DNA from 2 places in the Sporosarcina sp. P26b genome. Region 1 is predicted to be linked to the other one. Evidence: riboswitches for the same ligand, from Rfam matches in the RefSeq annotation. Region 1 holds a riboswitch; the other holds the start of a gene.
The links. A riboswitch is a leader RNA that binds a small molecule or an ion and turns the genes downstream of it on or off. The one in region 1 is predicted to bind S-adenosylmethionine.
Positions count from the first base shown of each region.

Region 2: another riboswitch for S-adenosylmethionine. It lies ahead of CSV69_RS10710 (methionine biosynthesis PLP-dependent protein); the one in region 1 lies ahead of CSV69_RS13790 (MFS transporter).

Region 1 covers NZ_PDYW01000022.1:7,428-12,649, forward strand. Annotated here, with positions in the region: gene CSV69_RS13780 (2,3-diketo-5-methylthiopentyl-1-phosphate enolase) at 1-132, shown strand, start outside; gene CSV69_RS13785 (molybdopterin oxidoreductase family protein) at 864-2,900, opposite strand; SAM riboswitch class I at 3,065-3,155, shown strand; gene CSV69_RS13790 (MFS transporter) at 3,278-4,534, shown strand; gene CSV69_RS13795 (2-hydroxy-3-keto-5-methylthiopentenyl-1-phosphate phosphatase) at 4,744-5,222, shown strand, end outside.
Region 2 covers NZ_PDYW01000010.1:47,664-52,885, forward strand. Annotated here, with positions in the region: gene CSV69_RS10690 (flagellar assembly protein A) at 1-333, shown strand, start outside; gene CSV69_RS10695 (type 1 glutamine amidotransferase domain-containing protein) at 402-917, shown strand; gene CSV69_RS10700 (hypothetical protein) at 1,078-1,311, shown strand; gene CSV69_RS10705 (glucose 1-dehydrogenase) at 1,370-2,131, opposite strand; gene CSV69_RS10710 (methionine biosynthesis PLP-dependent protein) at 2,279-3,409, opposite strand; SAM riboswitch class I at 3,490-3,591, opposite strand; gene CSV69_RS10715 (DMT family transporter) at 3,749-4,087, shown strand; gene CSV69_RS10720 (DMT family transporter) at 4,090-4,404, shown strand; gene CSV69_RS10725 (methylated-DNA--[protein]-cysteine S-methyltransferase) at 4,423-4,938, shown strand; gene CSV69_RS10730 (FadR/GntR family transcriptional regulator) at 4,944-5,222, shown strand, end outside.

The sequences.
Region 1 (5,222 bases):
ACGCAAGGTGCCAAAGCATTCCGGGCGGCGATTGACGCAAGTGTCAAACAAATTTCTCTCGAAGAAGCGGCAAAAACATCAGAACCTCTGAAACGCGCCATCGACCAATGGGGCGTTGTCGAGTCAGTATAAGAACAAAACGAGCCTCCTGGGGTTGTATCCAAGAGGCTCGTTTTTTTAGATAGAATGAATCAGAAATCTTGCTAATAACGCTTCGCCGCTTTGTGGATGCCTCCCGCAATAAGCCAGAAAGGAAACCACTTTCAGTCTTATCGCTTCGGCTACCACGTAGGCGCGCCTTCGCTGGATGGTCCAGGTTAGAAAGCGTATTTCGTTATTGGGGATTAAACCTGCACTCCTTCTAATCCACTACTATTTAGGTTGCGATATCGACTAATGTACATAAACCGAGAGAAAGCATTTAACAACAGTCCCTATACAATGGATAGAATTGGAGTTCCCGCTAATACCGCTTCTGCGCTTTGTGGATGCCTCCCGCGATAAGCCAGAAAGAAGACCACTTTCAGTCTTATCGCTTCGGCTACCACGAAGTCGCGCCTTCGCTGGATGGTCTCTGTGGAGGAAAGCGCATTTCATTAGCGGGGATAAGACCTGTACCCTATAGTGCGTCTATCTTCAATGAAATTAGTATCAAATAGTAATCACATTATAATCTCGGTCTATACATCACCCAAATACTTTCAATAATGGGACACCCCAGCGCAGGCGCGGCAAAGGCATCCCCAAAGCGCCAAGCGAATTACAATCCACACTCCGCTTCGCGCAACTCTCTCTCAATAATGTTCACCCTAAAGGGGTAGTCATAGCGGATTCAGTGGGGTTCTTTAATTCAACATATCTAGTTATAAACCCGCCACCTCAACCCGCCCGGAGAAGAACGTTGCACCGCCGCCCATATCGGCAATCCGATCTGGCGTCAAAGCATTCACAAGGCGTTTTTGACCCGACTTATCTCCCCAAATCCCTTGACTGACAACAACGCCAGGAAGAACTTGCTCGCCGACGGAAACAGTAAACTCACATTCCCCGCGCTCATTCCATATACGGACAGCCGCTCCGTCTTCAATTCCCCGACTTTCCGCATCTAGCCGGTTCATGAACAACTTAGGTGCTTTCTCAAGCTTGATATGTTTTTCATTGTTCGAAAAAATCGTGTTCATGAAGTTATGGTTAATTGCAGGTACATAAAGTAAAGGATGATCGGAATCCTGAATAATCGGGATATACGTAGGGAGCGCCGGGAATCCTGCTGATTTCATTTGTTCCGAATACAACTCAATTTTACCACTCGGTGTCTTTAAATTGTTCAAGAAATCGCCGGTACCGCTTGCTTTCATATAGCGTTTTTCCTTTAAGGCAGCATACGACACTTCGGATAAATGAGGATTAGACAGATGGCTTAACGCTTGGTCAACCATTTCCGCGTCGTCATCTAGAAATGGTTGCTCGTCAAAGCCCATAGCTTGCGCCAGCAATCTGAAAACGTCCGGGTTGGATTTACTGTCCCCGTAAGTTTCGATGACGGGTTCCTGCAAATGAATGTAGTGATGCCAGAAAGACGTATAGATGTCCGTGTTTTCGAAAGCGGATGTCGCTGGCAAAACAATGTCCGCGTACAAGGCCGTGTCCGTCAAAAACAAATCATGGACAACTGTGAATAAATCTTCGCGTGCTAAGCCATCCCGTACTTTATTGGCATCCGGTGCGACAACGGCGGGGTTGCTATTGTAGACATACAATGAGCGAATCGGCTGTTGTTCCTCCATTAATGCTTGTCCCAATAAATTCATATTGAATCTGCGCGTTGGCACTACCTGAAGTTCGGGAAGTTCCAGTGCGGCTGTATTATGCGTCAAATAGTCGGAATTCGATTTGAGCGCACCTCCGCCTTTCAATGCCCATTGCCCTGTCAAAGCAGGCAAACAGGAAATCGTCCGGACCATCATGCCACCGTTATCGTGATGCTGCAGCCCATTGCCAATGCGAATCATCGAAGGAGAGACGGTCCCGTACATGCGCGCCAATTCATAGATATCTTCCTCTGGCACACCTGTAATAGAGGAAACCGTTTGCGGGTCGTAGTGCAATACATGTTCTTCGAGCTCTTCATAGCCGATTGTATACTGTTCCAAAAACGCTTGATTGACCAGCTTTTCTTTATAAAGAACATGCATGATTCCGAGTGCAAGCGCTCCATCAGTTCCGGGAAGAATCGGGATGAACCAATCAGCCATGCGTCCCGTCTGGTTTTTATGGACGTCAATGACGACGATTTTAGCACCGTTTTTTCTCGCTTTTTGCGCGATCATGATTTGGTGCATATTGGTACTGACGGCATTGATGCCCCAGAAAACAAATAATTTCGTTTCCGTCATTTCTTCGGGGTCTGTTCCGAAACGTCCGCCCATCGTGTAATTGTAGCCAACCTCGCCGGCGACTGAACAAATCGTCCGGTCCAATTGACTCGAACCAAGGCGGTTGAAGAAACGGCGATCCATCCCTTTGGAACTGAGTTTCCCCATATTGGCGTAGAAACTGTAGGGTAGAATTGATTCAGGACCGTCTTCAGAAATCAGTTTTTTCCATTGGTCTGTGATGGTTGTGATGGCTTCTTGCCAACTGATTGGAACGAATTGTCCATCGCCTTTTTCCCCGACGCGTTTCAAAGGGGTTGTAATCCTTTTTGGGTCATAAAGGCGTTCAGTCATATGTCGAACTTTGTTGCAAATACTGCCTTTTGTGATGGGATGATCGGGATCACCTTCAATTTTAATGATTTTCCCGTCTTCTTTATGAATAAGCAATCCACATTGGTCTGGGCAATCAAGCGCACAAACCGAGGGGACAACACCATTTTTTATATCAATATACGATTTCATATCAAAAATCCTTTCAAATAAACGATTTATGATAGAAAGTATACCATATTTCAAACTATTTTTTAGAAAGTTTCAATAAGTGGTTGACTTACGATTAATTATTCTATACAGTTAACTCATTAGTTCAACTTTTGACACTGTTCGACCAATTACATATTGTTTATTTTCTATCGAGAGAAGTTGAGGGACTGGCCCTATGAAACTTCGGCAACATAATTGTGCCAAATCCAGCAAGCGTAGCTTGAGAGATAGAAAGGGTAAGGCATGTTTTTATTGCGCTAGCGGTAGGTATGCCACCAACTCTTTCTGTCTTTACAGGAAGGGTTTTTTTTGAATCAATGAGTTTCGCATCTTAGAGTAGAAATGGAGAGAACAGTATGTTAGAAAAAATCGGTATTACGAAAAACTTAGGATGGGGTTTTTTCGGTGTCATGCTGTTCATGATGGGGGACGGAATTGAGGCCGGTTGGCTAAGTCCTTTCTTAGTTGAAAGTGGGTTGACCATTCAACAGTCAGCTGCGATTTTCACAGTCTACGGAGTTTCGATCGCGCTGTCTTCTTGGTTTTCAGGCGTCTGTGTAGAAGTATTTGGTCCAAAACGTACAATGGCACTCGGGTTAGCCGTTTATATAGTCGGTACTGCAGGGTTTATCATTTTTGGTTTCTCAACGATGAATTACCCGATTATGCTTCTCACTTATTTCATTAAAGGTTTCGGTTATCCGTTGTTTGCCTATTCCTTCTTGACATGGGTCATTTATAAGACACCGCAAAACAAATTGAGTTCTGCCGTTGGTTGGTTCTGGTTTGCATTTTGTGCGGGAATGATGGTGCTCGGCGCGTGGTATTCAAGTTACGCAATCCAGTATCTCGGTTACATCAATACAATGTGGACATCTATTTTCTGGGTATGTGTCGGTGCGATCTTCGCTTTAGTACTCAATAAAGACAAGTTCGAAAAGAAAAAACTCGCGAACAAAAAAGAAGCAATCACAGAATTATTGAAAGGCATCACCATTTTGAAAACGAACAAACGGGTTGCTGCAGGTGGAGTTGTCCGTGTTATCAATAGTTTAAGTGTCTATGGATTTCCGGTATTCTTACCGATGCATATGGCGCAACATGGCATTGAAACAACTGCTTGGTTGCAATTATGGGGTACGTTCTTCTTAGGAAACATCATTTTCAATTTAGTGTTCGGCTTCATTGGGGATAAATTCGGTTGGAAAAACACAATCATTTGGTTTGGTGGAATCGGCTGTGCGATTTTCACGCCTCTTCTGTTTTATGTTCCGGTGATAACAAACGGAAGTATTCTCATGACGAGCATTGTCGGATTCATCTGGGGCGGTTTGGTAGCGGGTTATGTACCAATCGGTGCACTGGTACCATCCGTTGCAGGTGCGGATAAAGGCGCAGCAATGTCCGTGTTGAACTTCGCCGCGGGTCTGTCCACATTCGTAGCACCAGCCATCGCTTTGGCGTTTATCGGGCTAGTCGGAGCCGAAGGGGTTGTGTGGATTTTCAGTGCCCTCTATGTAGTGAGTGCGATTATTGTTAAATTCATTCGCGTACCGGAAGAGGAAGAGGAAAAGAATAAGGCGCGGGATAAAGCCGTCCCGGTTATTTCATAAAACTACTGTTGGATAAGCGTTCATTGACAAAGAAGTCGAACAATGCAATAATCAGAATCAATTGAAAAAAGTACGAGATTTCTTATCTAGGTGGAGGGACACGGTGCTACTTCTTGCAACGTGTTGTTGGGAGATAAGAAGATGAATAAATGACCTCTTCTTATAGTAGAAGAGGTTTTATTGATAGGCGGCAAGGAGGACAAATAGGTATGAGTGCAGAGTTCAACCCGGTAATTTTTTGTGATTTCGATGGTACGATTACGATGAAAGATAATATTGTCAATATTATGGATAAGTTCGCTCCCCCTGGATGGGAAGGGATAAAGGACGATATTATGGCGCAAAGGGTGTCCATTCAAAAAGGGGTCAGTAAGCTCTTTGCTTTATTGCCTACTTCCCAAAAAGAACAAATCGTGTCGTTCGTTTTGGAGGATGCCGAAATCAGGGAAGGGTTTGGTGAATTTGTTCAGTTTACCCGCGAAAAAAATATACCGCTCTATATTGTAAGTGGCGGCATCGACTTTTTCATCCATCCATTGCTTGAACCATTCGGGCCATTCGATCAAGTCTATTGCAACGAAAGCGATTTTTCAGGAGAACACATCAACATCCTTTACCCGCATGAATGTGATGAAAACTGTGTAAATCAAGGCTGCGGTTGCTGTAAGCCGACGATTATTCGCGAGAA
Region 2 (5,222 bases), on a different contig from region 1:
GCCATTAATAGCACTTTGTATAGTTGCGGACATATTGATGTAGTTTCCAAAGGTGTTTACCATAGTAATTTAACAGCGGATGAAACCATTAAGATAAAAGGCGTTTGCAGAGGTGGGGAAATTTATGCACGATTGGAAGTATCACTGCAAGAGGCAGGTTCTGAAAGTCCTGTCAAAACAGTGGTTCGTACTAGTGAAGACGGACGTATAAAAATAGGCACAGCGTATGCTGGGACAGAAATCTATGTCGGTATTCGTAAGTATGTTTTCTCCAAAGATGCAACGAATATTTCTGCTCATTTGGACGCTGAGGGAGAGCTAGATCTAGGGTAACGATGTTTAGACTCTTTATAGTGGTGGAATAGTATATGCAGAACATCACATAAGGAGTGTTAAGCATTATGGCTAAAATTGCAACAGTACTAGGAGATATGTTTGAAGACTCGGAATACATGAAACCGGCGAAAGCGTATAAGGAAGCTGGCCATGAAGTAGAAGTGATCGGTGCGGAAGCAGGATCAGAAGTCACCGGTATGAAGGAAAACACAAAAGTGAAAATCGATAAAGCGATTGATGATGCTAAATCATCGGATTATGATGCATTATTTATCCCTGGTGGGTTCTCACCGGATATTTTACGTGCAGATGATCGTTTCGTGAAGTTCGTTAAAGAATTCATGGATGCAGATAAACCGGTATTCGCAATCTGTCATGGACCGCAATTGCTTATTACGGCAAAAGCACTTGAAGGACGCGATGCAACAGGTTATACATCTATTCGCGTAGATATGGAATATGCGGGTGCAAAGTATGCTGACAAAGAAGTCGTCGTCTGCCAGAACCAACTCGTAACAAGCCGTACACCAGATGATATACCGGCATTTAATCGCGAGTCACTAAAAATACTAGAAAAATAAACACTAGTTCAACCGTCAGGGCGTAATGTGCCTTGACGGTTTTTTTGTACTTTAAATTACCGCACCAACATACACTAACAGTATAATTTATTATTAGTTGAAAAAGATTCTCAATTGTACTTGAAAAAGGTTCTCAATGAGAGTATGCTAAAAGCAACGAATGAATCAGAGAGACGATCGCGTCTTACAATTGAAAGGTCGGGGATCTACTATGTATAAGATTGTTGCGTCAGCGGTAATTGCAGGAATTATATTAGGTGCAGTAGCGGGATTTTCATTTGGCAGTAAAGAGTTCGCTGGGATGTTCGCGGGAATGGCCGCACTTGCGTTTATAGCAGCACCGGCAGCGGTCGTCTATTCAAGTGAAAAGAAAAAGTGGCAACAAGTTCATTAATAAAGAAAAAGCATCCAAACTTTGGATGCTTTTTTGCATGTAAGTAGATAATGATATTTTAATATGCAGACCAACCGTTGTCAGCTTCCATTACGACACCGTTGACATAAGAGGATTCATCTGAAGCTAGGAATAGCGCAATATTAGCGATTTCTTCCTTCGTTCCAGGACGACTCATCATATTTACACCTCTTAATGCTTGCTTCATACCGAATTCATCAGGTTGAACTAAACTGTTTGTAATGTTGGTCGGTATTTGTGCGGGAGCAATTGCATTACAGCGTATGTTTAATGGGCCAAATTGAGAGGCGACACTTTTTGTCATACCTGCAACTGCGTGTTTTGACGCCGTATATGCGAGACCGCCACGTCCGCCAGTGACCGCTGAAATAGATGCCATATTAACGATAACACCTGCTTTTTTCTCTTCGAATATAGCTAGTGCTTTACGAGTTGCCCGCATTACTCCTGTTGTGTTGATTGCCAAAACTTTGTCCCATACATCATCAGTTACTGTAGCAGCAGAGTACATATTGTCCATGATCCCCGCATTGTTTACTAGAATATCCAGTGTGCCGAATTGCTCAACAGCTGTATCAATCATGTTTTGTACATCTTCTTCAATGGTAACGTTTGTTTTAACCGCAAGAGCCTCACCGCCTGCACTTATGATAGTCTGGACAGTTTCTTCTGCACCTTCCATATTCATATCTGCAATGATCAGTTTTGCACCTTCACGGGCATATAGTTCAGCGATTTCTCGTCCAATACCAGATCCGGCACCTGTTACTACTGCTACTTTATTTTCTAATCGTTTCATTAAAGCCGCCTCCAATTGTATTCGTATTTCTCATTCTATTATATACTTTAACGTCTAACTAATGAAGTTATTCGTGTTATTTCGATCAAATCAAAAACAGCTTGAACCGTCAAAATGAAATTGACTGTTTAAGCTGTTGGTCATACATTATTGTACTTTGACACCTTCTACTACCTCTTTTGCAGCGTAAAGTGCTTGTTTCACATCTGCAATTAAATCTTCCACGTCTTCCACGCCCACTGAGAAACGCAGCAGTCGGTCATCTACTCCGCGACGATTACGTTCTTCCAATGGAATATCCATATGCGTCTGCGTAGTTGGATACGTGATGAAGCTTTCGACTCCTCCTAAACTCTCCGCAAATGAAATTAGATTCATACTCTCTAGGAATGGTCCAACCCACTCACTGTTCTGCACTCGGAATGACAACATACCACCGATTCCTGCGTAGAGCACATCTACAATAAGAGGTTCTTGTTCTAAATATGATACCATCGCCTTTGCATTTGCGTCATGTTGTTTCATGCGTAAGTGCAGTGTCTTTAAACCGCGTACAACAAGCCATGAATCAAGAGGGGACAATGTAGCACCGATTGCATTGTGGTTTGTAAATAACCGTTCACATAATTCTTCACCCTTAGCGACGACAAGACCTGCTAGAACATCATTATGTCCACCGATATATTTTGTTGCACTATGGATGACAATATCTGCGCCTTCTTCGATTGGGCGCTGGAAATAAGGTGTCAAGAATGTGTTGTCGACAATCAACAATACATTATGCTTTTGAGCCAATTCCGCATACGTACGGATTGTTATATTTTGCATTAGCGGGTTCGTAGGTGTTTCTAGGAAAATCGCTTTTGTTTGATCTGTAATCGCTTGCTCGACTTCTGCTACATCATTGAACGAAAGGTAACGAGTCTTCACATTATACATTTCTTCATATTGATTAAATAAGCGATACGTGCCGCCGTATAAGTCTTCAGGCGCCAATAATTCTGAACCAGCCTTAAATAAAGATAATATTAGTTGAATGGCAGCCATCCCAGAGCTACATGCGAATCCTTGATCTCCTGATTCCAAGTTTGCAATTCCTTCTTCTAAAACAGAACGTGTTGGATTTTTTGTGCGTGTGTAATCATACCCGGTTGACTTGCCCAGTCCTTGATGATGATAAGCTGTTGACAAGTAAATTGGTGTGTTGACTGCGCCGGTTTTCTCATCGCTATGGTTGCCAAGTTGTACTAGTCTTGTTTCTAATCCGTTGTTTGTCATGAATATCCATCCCCCTAGAAAAAATAAAAAAGAACCTCTTCTTTTCGAATAGGCCCTCGAACATACAAGTGTATACAATATTCTCATCTTCAAGGTGATTGTCACCCTTGGATTTAGCACCGTGCCTGTGGCTGGTTGCTGAGACATCTCTGGGCCTATCCCTCCGTCTCTCTCGATAAGAATATTCGCAATATAGGCAAAACTGTTGACGGATTTATTCTATCATGCAGATATACTAGATGCAAGCTTCCTTTAAAGTGTGATCAGATGATTTTTTTGTTTCAGTAAAATATTTGCTATACTTACTAGATACGCATCACGATGGGGGGAGTCTTCCTTATGGCTTGGAGTTACGTCGCATTGGCGGCAGTTATAGAAATCCTCTGGGTAGTCGGTCTTCGGTACTCTGACACAGTACTCCAATGGACTGGAACCGGTGTGGCCATTATCTTTAGTTTTTATTTCATTATTAAGGCTTGTGAAAAATTGCCTTCGGGTACGGTGTATGCAGTCTTTACAGGATCCGGCGCCGCCGCTATCCTATTAGTGGATATATTCGTCTTTCATGCAGCGTTCACATGGGTTACGCTATCGTTCATCGGTTTGATTGTCATTGGCGTAGTTGGCATTAAGCTTACAACGGACGATGATCAGGTGGATGCAGAAGGAGGTGGCTGATAATGGCATGGGTGTATTTAGCTATTGCCAGTCTCGGTGAAATTTTCGGTGTAATGAGTATCAATTATTACTTGCAAAAGCGTTCCATTAAACGATTATTTCTCATTGTAGGGGTATTTGGCTTCGGCTTTATTTTCTTGTCACTTGCGATGAGAGAAATTCAGATGAGTACAGCTTATGCGGTTTGGACAGGATTTGGAGCAGCTGGAGCCGTGTTGATGGGAATATTGATTTTCAAAGAATCCGCCAGCCTCAAACGTCTTTTCTTTCTTTCGCTCATTATTCTAGGGGCTGTGGGCTTAAAACTATTCGGATGAAGGAGAGTGAATATTTTGGTGTATTGGACACAATTTGAATTTAATGAATGGCTAGTGACACTGGCAGCTACGGAAAAGGGACTGTGCTATGTCGGAATGGCTGACGATAGTGTAGAGCGATTAAAGGAATGGTTGAAACGCTCTGATACGGAAGGATTAATAGAAGACAAAACGAAGTTAACAGTCTATATAAGTGAGTTGAAAGAGTACTTATCAGGTACAATAACGAACTTCCCAACGGTTTCCTTCGATTTAAAAGGGACACTATTTCAGCAACAAGTATGGCAAGCCCTTCAACAAATACCGTATGGGGAAACTCGTACATATTCAAATATAGCGGAACGTATAGGAAATGTATCTTCTGTTCGTGCGGTGGCATCTGCAATAGGTAAAAACCCCGTGTTGATTGTAGTACCCTGTCACCGTGTTATTGCAAAAGACGGAAGTTTATCAGGCTACCGCGATGGCAAGGATTGTAAGCAAAGTTTATTACAATTAGAGAAGATAAGCTGGGTTAGTGATAGGACGGAGTGAGCAAGATGAAATATAAGCAAATTAAACCAAAGAAAATATATGAAGAAGTAGCAGATAGTTTATTGAACTCTATACAGTCGGGAGAGTTAAAACCGGGTGACAAATTGGACTCTGTACAGCAACTGGCTGAAAACTTTACCGTTGGCAGATCTACAATCCGTGAAGCCTTATCTACATTACGTGCTAGAGGACTGATTGAAATGCGTCAGGGAGAGGGTACATACGTCAAGGAGTTCTCTTCTGTCGATCTAATCTTTCCTCTGCAAAGTGCCATGCTTATGAAT